One region of the Streptomyces marincola genome, then DNA from elsewhere that is predicted to be linked to it. Evidence: riboswitches for the same ligand, from Rfam matches in the RefSeq annotation. Region 1 holds a riboswitch; the other holds the start of a gene.
The links. A riboswitch is a leader RNA that binds a small molecule or an ion and turns the genes downstream of it on or off. The one in region 1 is predicted to bind cyclic di-AMP.

Region 1 (7,573 bases):
TTCCCCGTGAACGTGCGCCCGCTCTCGCGCTTCCAGACGGAGGCCGACGCGCGGGCGGTGACCGAGGGGCTGCGGGACGGGTCGGTCGACATCGTGATCGGCACGCACCGGCTGTTCTCGTCCGAGGTGAAGTTCAAGGACCTCGGCCTGGTGATCGTCGACGAGGAGCAGCGGTTCGGCGTCGAGCACAAGGAGCAGCTGAAGAAGCTGCGGGCCAACGTGGACGTGCTGACCATGTCGGCCACGCCGATCCCGCGCACGCTGGAGATGGCCGTGACCGGCATCAGGGAGATGTCGACGATCACGACGCCGCCCGAGGAGCGGCACCCGGTGCTGACGTTCGTCGGGCCCTACGAGGAGCGGCAGATCGGGGCGGCGATCCGCAGGGAGCTGCTGCGCGAGGGGCAGGTCTTCTACATCCACAACCGGGTGGAGTCCATCGACCGCGTCGCCGCCAGGCTGCGGCAGATCGTTCCCGAGGCCAGGATCGCGACGGCGCACGGCCAGATGGGCGAGACGGCGCTTGAGCGGGTCGTGGTGGACTTCTGGGAGAAGCGGTTCGACGTGCTGGTGTCCACGACGATCGTCGAGTCGGGCATCGACATCTCGAACGCCAACACGCTCATCGTGGAGCGCGGCGACACCTTCGGCCTCTCGCAGCTGCACCAGCTGCGCGGCCGGGTGGGCCGGGGCCGCGAGCGCGGCTACGCGTACTTCCTCTACCCGCCGGAGAAGCCGCTGACGGAGACCGCGCACGAACGCCTCGCCACGATCGCCCAGCACACGGAGATGGGCGCGGGCATGTACGTGGCGATGAAGGACCTGGAGATCAGGGGCGCGGGCAACCTGCTGGGCGGGGAGCAGTCGGGGCACATCGCGGGCGTCGGGTTCGACCTGTACGTGCGCATGGTCGGCGAGGCGGTGGCGGACTACCGCGCGACGCTTGAGGAGGGCGGCGGCGAGCCGGACGAGTCGCTGCTCGAAGTGAAGATCGAGCTGCCGGTGGACGCGCACGTGCCGCACGACTACGCGCCGGGGGAGCGGCTGCGCCTCCAGGCGTACCGGTCGATCGCGGCGGCGAACTCCGAGGACGACATCCGCGCGGTGCGCGAGGAGCTGGCCGACCGGTACGGCCCGCTGCCCGAGCCGGTGGAGAACCTGCTGCTGGTGGCCGGGCTGCGCATGCTGGCCAGGGCGTGCGGGGTCACGGACATCACGTTGCAGGGCAGCAAGGTCAGGTTCTCGCCGGTGGAGCTGCGGGAGTCGCAGGAGCTGCGGCTGAACCGGGTCTACCCGGGCTCGGTGCTCAAGCGTGCGACGGGCCAGGTGCTGGTGCCGCGGCCGACGACGGCGCGGATCGGCGGCAAGCCGCTGACCGGGCGGGAGCTGCTGGCGTGGACCGGTGAGTTCCTGACGACGATCCCGGGGGCGTGAGGCCGGCCGGCCGCCGCGCGGCCGGCAAGGGCTCCCCCGCCAGGACTCGAACCTGGACATACGGTACCAAAAACCGCAGTGCTGCCAATTACACCACAGGGGATGGTGAATTGGGCAGAACGTTCCGGCTGGAACGGAGCGCCTGCCCGACAGCGAACACTATGCCAGCCCGCCGACATCCGGCGCGACGTCACGGTCAACCCGGCGGTCACGCGCGGGCGCGCGAACGCTCCCGGGACGCCGGGACGCGGGCGGTCCCGGGCCCGGTCGCACGGCGGGGGCGGTGGCCCGTTCCGCGGCGGGGGCGGTGGCGGGTTCCGTGGCCGGTTCCCCGCCGGAAAAGAAGTGGCCCCCGCCCGTAGGCTGGTCGTCATGGAAGGGACGGGGGCCACCACGCCGGAACGGGGCTTCGCGCTGTGGTGGTGGACGCGGCGGCGCAGTGTGGCGCTCGACGGGGGGCTCGCGCTCGCCTCGGCGGCCGAGTGCGCGTTCCAGGGCATGGGCTTCGCCTCCCGCACCGGACTGCCGGTGTGGCCGGTCGTCGTGGCCGGAGCCCTGGCCGGTCTTGTCATGATCGTGCGGCGCCGCTCGCCGCTCGCCGTGGTCCTCGTCTCGTTCGCCGTCCTGCCCGCCAACATGGGCAGCCTGCTGGCCCTCTGCGGGCTCTACACCCTCGCCACCACCGAGGCGCCCAAGCGCCTGGTCGCCGGTCTCGCCTGCATGCACGGCATCGGCACCGTGATCGTCGTCTCGCTGCTGCTCGACCAGGACGCGGGCCTGCGCGAGCAGGCGCTGCCCGCCTGGTTCACGCCGCTGGTGTCCGTGCTCTTCGGGATCGCGGCCGTGGTGCCCCCGGTGCTGCTCGGCATGTACGTGCGGGCCAGGCGGCGGCTGGTGGAGTCGCTGCGGGACCGCGCGGACGGCCTGGAGCGCGAGCTGTCCCTGCTCGCCGACCGTGCGGAGGAGCGGGCCGAGTGGGCCCGCGCGGAGGAGCGGCGGCGCATCGCCCGCGAGATGCACGATGTCGTCGCGCACCGGGTGAGCCTGATGGTGGTGCACGCGGCGGCGCTCCAGGCGGTCGCGGTCAAGGACCCGGAGAAGGCCGCGCGCAACGCCACGCTCATCGGTGACATGGGACGGCAGGCGCTGACCGAACTGCGCACCATGCTGGGCGTGTTGCGGGCCGGCGACGCGGGCGCCAGGGAGGCCGGGCCCCGCCGCGGGGAGCGGGCGGGCGCCCCGGGGCCGCGCGAGCCGAGGGACGGGGAGCCCGCGCCGGCCGGGCCGGCGCCCGGCCGGCGGGGCGAGGGCCCCGGGCCCTCGCTGACCGGGGTGGCGGCGCTCGTCGACCAGTCGCGGGCGGCCGGGATGACGGTGGACCTCGCGGTGGAGGGCGAGCCGCGGGACTACGCGGCCCAGGTGGAGTCCACGGCGTACCGCGTGGTGCAGGAGGCGCTGACGAACGTGCACAAGCACGCGGCGGGCGCGGCGGCGCACGTGCGGCTGGCGCACCGGGAGGGCGAGGTCGCGGTGCTCGTGCAGAACGAGGCGCCGGCCGGCGGGGGCGGCGCGCGCCTGCCGAGCGGGGGCAACGGCCTGGTGGGCATGCGGGAGCGGGTGACGGCGCTGGGCGGCGGGTTCGTCTCGGGGCCGACGGACGGCGGCGGGTTCCGGGTGTCGGCGGTGATACCCGACCGCACCGCCGCCCGGGCCGGTGCCGGAGCACTCGGCGGCGCGGCCGTTCCCGGCGGCGCGGACGGCGTTGATGGTGTTGATGGCGTCGATGGCGTGAACGGCGTCCATGGCGCGGACGGTGTGAAGGGTGTGAACGGCGCACTCGGGGTGAACGGCGTGAACGGCGTGAACGGCACGGACGGCGCGGACGACCGGCGGCCGGCCCATGGCTGAGGAGCCGCCGGAGCTGTTCGGCCCCGCGTTCACGGCCGACCCCTACCCGGCGTACGCGTGGCTGCGCCGCAACGAGCCGGTGCGCTGGACCGTGCTGCCCAGCGGGGTCCCGGCCTGGCTGGTGACCCGCTACGCCGACGCGAGGCGGGCCCTGGCCGACCCCAGGCTCAGCAAGGACCCGCAGCGGCACCGGGCCGCCGAGCACGCCTCCGGCCGCGTCGGCATCCCCGGCGAGCGCCGCGCCAACGTCACGCCCCACCTGCTGAACATCGACCCGCCCGACCACACGCGACTGCGGCGCCTGGTCTCCCAGGCGTTCACGCCCCGGCGCGTGGCGGCGTTCGAACCCCGGGTGCGCGAGCTGGCCGACCGGCTCGTGGACGGGTTCGCGGCCAGGGGCTCGGCCGACCTGATCGACGAGTTCGCGTTCCCGCTGCCCATCTACGCGATCTGCGACATGCTCGGCGTGCCGGCGGAGGACCAGGAGGACTTCCGGCGCTGGGCCGGGATGATGCTGCACACCTCGGGTCGGCGCGGCGGGGTGGCGCGCGCGGTCAAGCACATGCGCGCCTACCTCGGCGAGCTGATCCACCGCAAGCGCGACGCCCTGGGCGACGACCTGATCTCGGGGCTGATCCGCGCCTCCGACCACGGTGAGCACCTGTCGGAGGAGGAGGCCGCGGCGATGGCGTTCATCCTGCTGTTCGCCGGCTTCGAGACGACGGTCAACCTCATCGGGAACGGCATGCTCTCGCTGCTGCGCGACCCCGGGCAGCTGGCGCGGCTGCGCGCGGCGGTCGCGGCGGGCGACGAGGAGTTCGTCGCGCTCGCGGCCGAGGAACTGCTGCGGTTCGACGGGCCGGTCGAGCTGGCGACCTGGCGGTTCGCGGCCGAGCCGCTGACGCTCGGCGGCCGGCGGGTGGCCGCGGGCGACCCGGTCCTCGTGGTGCTGGCCGCCGCCGACCGCGACCCGGAGAGGTTCGCCGCGCCGGACGCGCTCGACCTGGGCAGGACCGACAACCAGCACCTGGGCTACGGGCACGGCATCCACTACTGCCTGGGCGCGCCGCTGGCGCGTCTTGAGGCCAGAACGGCCTTGCGCACGCTGCTCGTTCGCCTGCCCGACCTCCGACTGGCCGGGGACGGGAGCCAGTTGCGCTGGCGCGGTGGCCTGATCATGCGGGGTCTGCGCGCACTCCCGGTGGAGTTCTCCCCCGAGCGGTGACCCGGCATCGCCGGTGTGATCTCCATGTGATCCGCATGGGATCGGCTTGTGATCGTGTGGACGGAGGGCTAGGTTCCCCTCAACCGCATCACTGTTCGCATGGGAGGCCCATCAGATGCGCTCCGGGACTGGTCGTCATCGTCGTCCGCGACAGGCTCCGGCCTTCATCGTCGCCGCAGGCGTTACGGGCGCGGGAATGGCCCTGCCCCTGCTGAGCGCGGGGTCGGCGCAGGCCGTGGCGGACGAGACGTGGGACAGGGCGGCCGAGTGCGAGAGCGGCGGGCTCTGGAGCGCCAACACGGGCAACGGGTACTTCGGCGGCTTGCAGCTCACGCTCGGCATGTGGCAGGCCTACGGCGGGATCGAGTTCGCGTCGCGGCCCGACCTCGCCAGCCGCGCCCAGCAGATCGCCGTGGCCGAGCGGATACTCGCCGACCAGGGCAAGGAGGCGTTCCCCTCCTGCGGCGTGCTCTCGGGTCTGTGGCAGGAGTTCCGCGAGGAGGCGGACGAGGTGGACCGGGCGGAGGAGGCCGAGGAGGCGCAGGTCGAGGAGGAGTTCGGCGGCGCCGAGGACTCGGCCGCCCCCGAGCCGCCCGCCGCCGGGACCGACGAGGGGACCGCGGCGGACGACGGCACCACCGGGTCGGCGCCGCCGGCGCCCGAGGAGCCGGCGGCCGGGTCCGCCGGCTCCTCGGGCGCCGGCGGCGCGGGCGAGGCCGAGCGCGAGCCGGCCGGCGGCGGGACGGACGCGGGGCGCGAGGCGGGCGGCGGCGCCGCTCCCGGCGGGGGCGCGGGCGGGGACCGCGAGCGGCCGGAGGCGCACGCGGAGGGCGGACGGGACGAACGGGCCGGGGAGCAGGGCGGGGACACCTCGCGCGGCGGCAGGCACCGCGGCGACCCGGACCCGGCGGAGGCGGACCGGGCGGGCGAGGCGGGCGGTGGGCGGCACGCGGACCGCCACGAGGTCCGGCGGGGGGACACGCTGTCCGCCATCGCGGTGGAGTACGGGGTGACCGGCGGCTGGCAGGCCCTGCACGCCGCGAACGAAACGGTCATTGGTGATGATCCGGACTACATACTTCCTGGTCAGATGCTCGATCTGAGTGTCACGAGCCGTTAGGAGCCGGGTCGCGGAGGCGATCTCACGGCCGGTCAAGTGTGACCATCATCTCCCCGTTGGGTCGCAAGTGTCCGACTCGTCCCCCCGCTCGCGCCACCGCTGACCTGCGGCAATAAAGATCAACGCGCGTCAAGCCCCGGCGCGCCGGTGATCTTCTTCGTTCTTGAATCGTTAGCTGCCGTGTGATTAGTGTCCCTGCGCCCGGTGCGATACCGGGCGCCGGAGCCGTAACGCCGAATCCTGCCGACGGCCCCGGGTACCACCACGCGCAGCACCGCAGGCAGGAGCGGGGGACCCAGGCCACGGGCCGGCCGACGCCGGACCGCGGATGCCGCGAAGGACCCGAGGAACGCGAGGGACCCGAGCGGCTTGGGGTGAAGCCCCGGGCGCCGCAAGGCACTCGGGGCCGGGCAACTCACCTGACCCGAACCCGACAGCTCACCTCGCAGGCGTCGGTGAGAAGGAACGTCATGCTGTTCACGGGCAAGGGCCGTCACCGCCGTCCGTCCACACCGGCCCGCCTCGCCACGGCGGCCACCGTCACCGGCGCCGCGGTCGCCATCCCGCTGATCGGCGCCACCGGCGCGAACGCCGCCTCCGTCGACACCTGGGACGCCGTCGCCCAGTGCGAGTCGGGCGGCGACTGGTCCATCAACACCGGCAACGGCTTCTACGGCGGCCTCCAGTTCACCCAGTCGAGCTGGGAGGCGGCGGGCGGCACCCAGTACGCCCCGCGCGCCGACCAGGCCACCAAGGAGCAGCAGATCTCGGCCGCCGAGCAGCTGCTGTCCATGCAGGGCCCGGGCGCCTGGCCCACCTGCGGCCCCCAGGCCGGCCTGTCCGCCGGCGGCCCGGCCGCCGACGTGGACCCCGGCGGGTCGGCGCAGACCCCCGAGGCCCCCGAGCAGGAGCAGCGGGAGCAGCCCGAGGCCGTTCCGCAGTCGGCTCCCCCGGCCCGTGAGGAGGAGGCACCCGCCCCGGCGTCCGGCGACCAGTACACCGTCGAGTCCGGCGACACGCTGTCCCGCATCGCCGACGCGCACGGCACCACCTGGCAGCAGCTGCACGCCGACAACGAGTCCGTCATCGGCGACGACCCGAACCTGATCTACCCCGGGCAGCAGCTGAGCGTCTGACCGGTCCGCACGCCCGGTGCGGCCGGGGCCACCCGGCCGCACCGGGTTTTCTTCACCTTGTAAACAAAAAGATGAGGCGCCTCGCGGGCCCGCTGAGCTGCGCGTTCGGCGTGCCCCCGGGGGCCGGTGGGCCGGGTGAGGGTGGCGTTGTCCCTGGGCGGGGTTAGGCTCAGAGGGCTGAAAACGCCACGGAAGATCCACTCGGACCCAAAGGAGACCCTCGTGCCGTCCATCGACGTCGTCGTAGCCCGCGAGATCCTCGACTCGCGAGGCAATCCCACGGTCGAGGTCGAGGTCGGCCTCGACGACGGGAGCACCGGCCGCGCCGCGGTGCCGTCCGGGGCCTCCACCGGCGCCTTCGAGGCGCTCGAACTGCGCGACGGGGACCAGGACCGGTACCTCGGCAAGGGCGTGGAGAAGGCCGTTCTCGCGGTCATCGAGCAGATCGGCCCCGAGCTGGTCGGCTACGACGCGACCGAGCAGCGGCTGATCGACCAGGCGATGTTCGACCTGGACGCCACCTCGGACAAGTCCTCTCTCGGCGCCAACGCCATCCTGGGCGTGTCCCTGGCCGTCGCGCACGCCGCGTCCGAGTCCCGCGACCTGCCGCTGTTCCGCTACCTCGGCGGCCCGAACGCGCACCAGCTGCCCGTGCCGATGATGAACATCCTCAACGGCGGCGCCCACGCGGACTCCAACGTCGACATCCAGGAGTTCATGATCGCCCCCATCGGGGCCGAGTCGTTCTCC
Region 2 (7,573 bases), 390 kb from region 1:
CGGCTCCACCCCGCCCGCACGCGCCCCCGCCGCCACCCCGCCACCCCGCCACCCCGCCACCCCGCCACCATGTCGCCCGTCGGCCACGACCGAACGGCGCAACGCGCCGCCCCGCGCCCGCCAAGATCGACTGGCCGCTCCGCCCGCCCGGCGCGAGATTGGGACGGTGCAGACCTCCGCACCCCCCTGGTGGGCCAGGGCGCGGGTCCTCACCTGGCTCCCCGCGGTCCTCATCGCGATCGGGGCGGTGCTCGACCTGGCGAGCCCGCCGCACGTCACCCTGACGCCGTTCTACGTCGCCGCGCCGCTGCTCGTCGCCCCGGTGCTCTCGCTCCGGGTCACCGTCGGCTACGGCGCGCTGGCCACCGGCGTCGTCGCCGCCCAGATGGCTCTGCGGGCCGAGCCGCACTTCAGCGAGTCCTTGGTGAAGGTCGCGACCGTGGCACTGATCTCGCTGCTCGCCCTCGCCATCAACCGCATCGTGGCCCGCCGCGACCGCCGGGTCGCGTCGGCGCGCGACGTGGCCAGGATCGTGCAGCGCGCCGTCGTGCCGGCGCCGCCGGGCGAGGCGGGCGCGTTGCGCGTCGCGGCGCGGTACCGGCCGGCGCGGCGCGACACGCTGATCGGCGGCGACCTGTACGCCCTGCGGGAGACACCGTTCGGCGTACGGATGCTGGTCGGCGACGTGCGCGGCAAGGGCCTCGCCGCGACGGAGGCGGTCGCGGTGCTGCTGGGCGCGTTCCGGGAGGCCGCGGAGCGCGAACGCGACCTGTCCGCCGTGGCGAACTGCATGGAGGCCGCGCTGGTGCGCGAACGGACGACACGGCTGGAACTCGACCCGATCGAGGGATTCGCCACCGCGGTCCTCGTCGAGATGCCCCCGGGCTCGCCGCACCGCGTGCGCGTGTTCAACCGCGGTCATCCGCCACCGGTGCTCGTGCCTGAGGGCGCCCGCGCCCGGTTCCTGACGACCGATCCCGCGCTGCCGCTCGGCCTCGGCGACCTCGGACCGGCGCGGACCCGGGCGCGCACGGCCCGGTTCCCGCCCGGAGCCGGGCTGCTGCTCTACACGGACGGGCTCAGCGAGGCGAGGAACGCCACCGGCGTCTTCTTCGACATCGTGGACGGTCTCGGCGGCCTGCCGACGGAGGATCCGGCCGAGTGCCTCGACGGCCTCGTGGACCGCGTCATCGCGTACGCGGGCGGCGCGCTCGACGACGACATGGCGCTGCTCGCCGTGGCCCACGCCCCCGGCGGGTCGGTGGACGTCTCCGGGCCCGGCGCACGGCCGGAGCGAAGGAACGGACAGTGAGTCACAGGTCAGAGGTTGGTTCCGTGTTGTAACCGACAGCATCATGCGGAACTATTGGGCGTCGTGGAAGAAGGCACTTCGATGTCCCCCGGTCACGGGGCCAACGCTCTGCTCGACCCGCACACCGAGTGCTGCGGGACGAGCCACTCCTACGGGGCCAAGCAGTGGGACGCGCGCGAGGGCTGCGAGGTCCGCCAGATCCTCGACCGCATCGCGGACAAGTGGTCGCTGCTGGTGATCGCCTTGCTCGACCGCAACAGCCTGCGCTTCACCCAGCTGAAGCGCGAGATCGACGGCATCAGCCAGCGGATGCTCACCCGCACGCTGCGGCACCTGGAACGCGACGGCCTGGTGCGCAGGACCGTTCACCCCACCGTCCCGCCGCGCGTGGACTACGCGCTGACGCCGCTGGGGGGCACGCTGCACGCCACCATCCAGTCGCTCGTGACGTGGACCGAGGAGCACCAGCGCGAGATCGCCGCGGCACGCGACGCCTACGACGCCAGGGAACGGGCGGACGGCGAGGCCGCCGAGGATTACCCCGGGTGAGGAGTGGGCAGCGCTCCATAACAGTTGACGCACCGTCAGATGTGACGTACAGCGCTCGGGGAGCGAAATTATGCCCGATTTGCAGGACTTGGAGGGTTTAGGTCCTGGTCAGAAGGTGCCTTTATTTGCCGCAGACACTTGGAATCCGGCGGGCGCGTCTATTAACGTTCGATAACGCAGCGCGGCCGTCACCGCCGTCGCAAGGATGGCACCGCGCTCCGTCGCCGAATCCGGCGTGTGGGAAACAACTGCACTCATGGAACCGGGGAACCACCACTTGGGGTGAATCGGGCAGCCGGCGGCCACCCGCGGCCGGTCACTCGTAGGAGACCTTCCTGCTCCGAACCCGTCAGCTAACCCGGTAGGCGAGAGGAAGGAAAGGAGAGCGCCCCCGTGGCGTTGAACCGGCATGCCTCCGTCGAGGGTTCGGCCCAGGACACCCTCGAAGCCGTACCCCAGGACACCTACGGGCAGCAGGGCGTGCCCGGTTCGCCCGGGCCCTACCCCGCGTACTTCGGCGCCAAGCCGGGCGGCACCCAGTCCTACGGCGAGTGGAACCCCGGGGAGGACACCGTCCGCCCCGTCCGCGGCAGGCACCGGGTCGCCCGCCAGCGCGGCGGAACGATCGCGCGCAGCAGGGCCGTGCTCGGCGTGGGCGTGATGGCCGCGGTCGGCGCCGGAGGCATGGCCACCGCCAACGAGGACGGCGCCGCCGCCATGCCGGGCATGGACTCCGCGGCCGACACCCTCAACTCCATCCCCGTGCTCGGCGGTCTGCTCGACGGCGCGCCCGCCGAGGACACCGCGCCGGTCACGCCGTTCACCAGCGCGGGCCTCACCGGCGACGAGGCCGAGGCCGGCCCGGCCGACGCGGGCGAGGCGCTGCGCGCCCGCATCATCCAGCAGGCCGACCAGGCGGACGCGGGCGCCGACGCGCAGGTCAGGACGGCCGCGTTCGAGGCCGCCGCCGCCGACGCGGCCGAGCAGGCCGCGCAGAACGCGGAGGAGGAGCGCGCCGCCGAGGAGGAGCGGCAGCGCCGCGCGGAGGAGGAGCGCCAGCGCCGCGCCGAGGAGGAGCGGCTGCGGCAACTGCGCGAGAGCTATGCCCTCCCGCTCTCCGACTACCGCATCTCGACGTACTTCGGCCAGAGCGGTGCGATGTGGCAGACCACCCACACCGGCACCGACTTCGCCGCCAGCACCGGAACCCCGGTCAAGAACGTGCACAGCGGCGTCGTCAAGGAGGCCGCCTGGGCCGGCTCCTACGGCTACCGCGTGATCGTCGAGCTTGAGGACGGCACCGAGGTCTGGTACTGCCACCTCTCCTCGATGAACGTGTCGACCGGCCAGGAAGTCGTCACCGGCGAGACCGTCGGCCGCGTCGGCTCCACCGGCAACTCGTCGGGCCCGCACCTGCACCTGGAGGTCCTGCCCGACGGCCAGACGGCGGTCGACCCCCTCGCGTGGCTGCGCGACAAGGGCCTGTCGATCTGACCCGCGGCCCGGCGGCACCCGCCGCACCGTGAACCCGGCCGGCGAGCCCGGTCCACCCCGCCCCGACGGCCCTGGCGACTCCCCCGACGCCAGGGCCGTCGGCACTAGTCTGGACACATGACGACAAGCCGGCACGCCATCGGATCGCTGCACGTGTCCCCCCTCTGCCTCGGCGGGAACGTCTTCGGCTGGACCGCCGACGAGGAGCGGTCGTTCGCGGTACTCGACGCCTACGCCGAGGCTGGCGGGAACTTCATCGACACCGCCGACGGCTACTCGGCCTGGGTCGAGGGCCACCAGGGCGGCGAATCGGAACGCGTCATCGGCCGCTGGCTGGCCGCCCGCGGCAACCGCGACTCCATGGTCGTCGCGACCAAGGTCGGCACCCACCCGGAGTTCACCGGCCTGGCCGCGCCGACGATCAAACGCGCCGCGGAGGAGTCCCTGCGCCGTCTCGGCACCGACCGCATCGACCTCTACTACACGCACTTCGACGACGAGTCGGTGCCCGTCGAGGAGATCATGACCGCGCTCGACGACCTCGTGCGCGCCGGCAAGGTCCGCGAGATCGCCGTCTCCAACATCAGCCCGGAACGCCTCCGCGCCTCCCTGGCCTTCTCCACCCGCGAGAACACCGCTCGCTACACCGCCATCCAGCCGCACTACAACCTCGTCTCGCGCGACACCTACGAGGGCGAACGGGCCGCCCTCGCGGCCGAGTACGGGCTGGCCGCCGCTCCCTACTACGCGCTGGCCGCCGGCTTCCTGACCGGCAAGTACCGCCCCGGCGCGTCCCCCACCGGGCCGCGCGCCAAAGGCGCGGCACAGTACCTGGAGACCGAACGCGGTCAGCGTGTCCTCGCCGCGCTCGACCAGGTCGCCGCCGCGCGTTCCGCCGCGCACGCGACCGTCGCGCTCGCCTGGCTCGCCTCCCGGCCCACCGTCGTCGCGCCCATCGCGAGCGCCCGCGACACCGACCAGCTCCCGGCCCTGCTGGCCGCGGCCGACCTGCGCCTCACCGACGCCGAACTCGACCTGCTGACCACGGCATCCGACTGACCGGCACGCCAACACCCCGCGCGGAGGCGCCCGGACCCGGTCACCCCTCGCCCACCGGGCGCCCGTCCGCCCACAACGTCTCGACATGCGCGGCGAAGCGGTCGAACGTTCCGTCGTCCTGAAGCCGCCGTAGGTGCAGCATGGGGGAGTCGTGGCCGACGAGATACGCCAGGTGCGGGGTCACGAGCATCTGGTCGTCGAACCGGAACACGGAGAGCGAGATGTGTTGGTCGGCGTCGCTGTACCGGGCCTGTACGCCGTCGACGTCCGTGAGCCGTGCCAGATGCTCAAGGGTGATCCGGATGCGCGTCGATACGGTCAACGCGGTTCGCTCCACCTGCTCCCGGCGCCTGGCGATGTCTGAGTCCGGCACTCCTAGAAGGAACCGCACCGCTGTTCCCGAGCGGGCCTTCTTGCGCAGCACGGAGGCCAGGTTCGGGTGGTCGAGCCACAGGAAGTAGTTGGTGTAGCCGGCGAACGTCAGGTGCTCCCTGGCACCCGTGATCAGCCCGCGCCACACAGCGGAAGGGCACGACGAGCGGTAGGGATAGACGGACACGACCTCACGGTCTGGCCCGGTCTTCATGACCGCCTTGGCGGCTGCGGGCCACAGCACGGATTCCTCCACTCGTAGTCGTGCGGCGACGGCGGCGCGCGTCCCCGGCCGCGGCACACGCCCTTCGTAGAGCCAGCGATCAACGGTCCGAGACTCGACCTGGCACGCCCGTGCCAACTGGTGCGGCGTCAGGTGCGCCTGCGCAATAGCCTGCCGGAGCGATTCGTTCACGGGAACTCCTTCGTCACAACTGACATCACCAACGACCGCGATGGACTGACGGTTATGACATGACGACGCCGTAGAGCTGGCGAGAAGGGCGAGTCACGGTGGGGCTCACGTTGCTCGTGTCGATACGCGGAGGTCGCGATGCCACCCTCGTGCCCGGTGCCTCTCCCCTGGTGGATCCCGTCCGAGGGGAACGGGGTCAGCGCGCTCCCATGCGGAAGGTCGTTCGATGGCATCCGCGTAGTGGCGGAAGACGGAACGCGCGCAATGCACCGCCTTGGGAGGCACTCAGGACCTGTGCTGCTCGACCAGGCCGCCCGCACCACCTACTGGTTCGTGGCCGCCGGGTCAGCACGCGACTGGCGCCTCCCGGGGGTATGGGTGCTGGGACTCGGAGACACTGTGGCGGTGCCGCCCGCTTCCTGGAGGCGCGGAACGTCAATCCGGTGGCTCGTGCCGCCACATGGCGCGTGCCTCACGGACGCCAAAGCTCTCCACGCGGCTCTGGCGGTCGCGACCAGTGAGTGTCCACGGCCGATCGAGAGCTACGTAAGCCCCGATTGCCATGTGAACGCCCATGACGCGTGCGCGAAGGGGGAAGTCCCACCCTCTCCCACCGGACTGCCCGTGATCTACCAGGCGTGCGACTGCTGGTGCCACCGCGCGGTGACCCCATGAACGGCGTGCTCGTCGCTATCGAGATCGATGCCGGTACCGTCCAGCGCGGAGATCAGATCATGATCGGCGGGCAGGTGCACACGGTGCAGGACATGGTGACGGCGGGGCGCGGTGGCAAAAGGCTGACTTTCGCCTCCGGCGAGACGTTTACCATGTGCCACACCACCGTGCTGTGGGCGGCACGGCGGGTCACACCTCGACGTGCGTGGTCCGCGCGGGACGCCGGTTACCGCTGATGAGGTCTTCACCAGCCGCAGCCGCGCGGGCCGTTCGTATCCCCCTGAGTACGCGGGGGCGCGAGCGGTTGGCAGGATGGGCGCATGGAGACGCCCCTCACGGACCTCCGAGATGTCCTGCGACGTGTCGCGCAGACCTACGATCGAGGCGCGGGCACGAAGGCCGGCGTGCCAGCGCAGGAGTTCCTGCGTGGCATTCACACGATGGCACTGCCGCTCCCCGCGGGGCTGCACGCCACGGGAAACGGCGGCAACGGTGGGGCCGCGGTCAGTCCGTGGATCGGAATCTTCGACCCCGATGTCAGCGAGGATTCGCAAGAGGGCTTGTACCTCGCGTACATCTTCTCCGCCGACCTGGCGGCCGTGTCCCTCACGCTGCAACAGGGCGTCGAGCGACTCAAGAACGCCTACCCCTCCAAGGCGCAGCTGCGCGAGCGGTTGCGCCGCAACGCCGGGCGCCTGCAATCCGCGATGCTGCGCGACGCGTTGAAGGGGTGGGACGAACCGTTGCGCCTGGGCGCCGAACGGAAGCACTGGCGGCCCCACACCTACGAGGCGGGCAGCGTCGCCGCGCGGCGGTACGAAACGGCTGCCCTACCACCCGAGGCGACGCTGCGCGACGACCTGTGGGAGGCGGCGGACCTCTTGGAACTCGCCGCTCACGTCGAACGAAGCGTGTGGTACCTGGACCCGCAGGACGAGCCGTTCGTCTCCTACGAGCCCGATCCCGCGCACCAGCCCGTGCCGGGTGAGCGGGCCCCGCGTCCAGCGCCGGAAACGTTGGACCACTTCCGGCCGAAGAACGACGCCGACTACGTCGCCCATGTCCCCGCGCGCACGCAGCGGAAGACGCGACGCCACGAAACGCTCGTCGCGGAGTTCGGTGGCTACGTCAAACCACGTGGCTTTCTACGCAACACGCAGGTCCACCCCAAAGACCTAGTGCTCCGCAGGGGCGATGCGGAATGGCTGGTCGAGGCCAAGGTCGTCAAAGCGGGCAACCCCACGCGGGCGGTCCGTGAGGCGGTGGGGCAGCTGTTCGAGTACCGGCACTTCTTCGCGGATCGCGACCGGCCGCCACGGCTATTGGCCCTGTTCACCGAGGATGTCCGCGCCTACGTCGACTATTTGGAGACACTCGGCATCGGATCGGTGTGGAAGACGCCCGAGGGCTGGTCGGGCTCCCGCTCCGCCGTCGATTGGGGCATCGTCGACGGCTGAGGGCGCACGGGTCAGCAGGGTCAGGTCGGTGCTCGTGGCGACCGCGAGCGTGGTGCCCGTGGGGGAGAAGCCGGCGGTGCGCAGCGGGGCGTGCGTGGTGTGGTGGATCAGCCACCAGACGCCGCCGGCCGGGCCGTGGCACAGGCCGCCGTCGGCGGACAGCAGGACGCGGTGGTGCGGCCAGTCCGGGCTGACCACGTCGACGGCCCAGCCGTCCTCCGTCGTCGAGTGCAGACCGCC

Region 2: linked by a shared signal. The riboswitch ahead of LC193_RS13060 (M23 family metallopeptidase) and the one ahead of LC193_RS11235 (transglycosylase family protein) in region 1 are both predicted to bind cyclic di-AMP.

Annotation. Positions count from the first base shown of each region.
Region 1 covers NZ_CP084541.1:2,665,399-2,672,971, reverse strand. The annotation lists gene mfd (transcription-repair coupling factor) at 1-1,434, shown strand, start outside; tRNA gene LC193_RS11260 (tRNA-Gln) at 1,466-1,537, opposite strand; gene LC193_RS11255 (sensor histidine kinase) at 1,807-3,342, shown strand; gene LC193_RS11250 (cytochrome P450 family protein) at 3,335-4,567, shown strand; gene LC193_RS28975 (transglycosylase family protein) at 4,764-5,687, shown strand; cyclic di-AMP (ydaO/yuaA leader) riboswitch at 6,010-6,154, shown strand; gene LC193_RS11235 (transglycosylase family protein) at 6,158-6,823, shown strand; gene eno (phosphopyruvate hydratase) at 7,046-7,573, shown strand, end outside.
Region 2 covers NZ_CP084541.1:3,059,629-3,067,201, reverse strand. The annotation lists gene LC193_RS13070 (PP2C family protein-serine/threonine phosphatase) at 167-1,312, shown strand; gene LC193_RS13065 (winged helix-turn-helix transcriptional regulator) at 1,376-1,861, shown strand; cyclic di-AMP (ydaO/yuaA leader) riboswitch at 2,074-2,244, shown strand; gene LC193_RS13060 (M23 family metallopeptidase) at 2,342-3,355, shown strand; gene LC193_RS13055 (aldo/keto reductase) at 3,473-4,414, shown strand; gene LC193_RS13050 (helix-turn-helix domain-containing protein) at 4,455-5,201, opposite strand; gene LC193_RS13045 (hypothetical protein) at 5,873-6,112, shown strand; partial or broken gene LC193_RS29110 (MrcB family domain-containing protein) at 6,197-6,736, shown strand; gene LC193_RS13035 (hypothetical protein) at 7,196-7,573, opposite strand, start outside.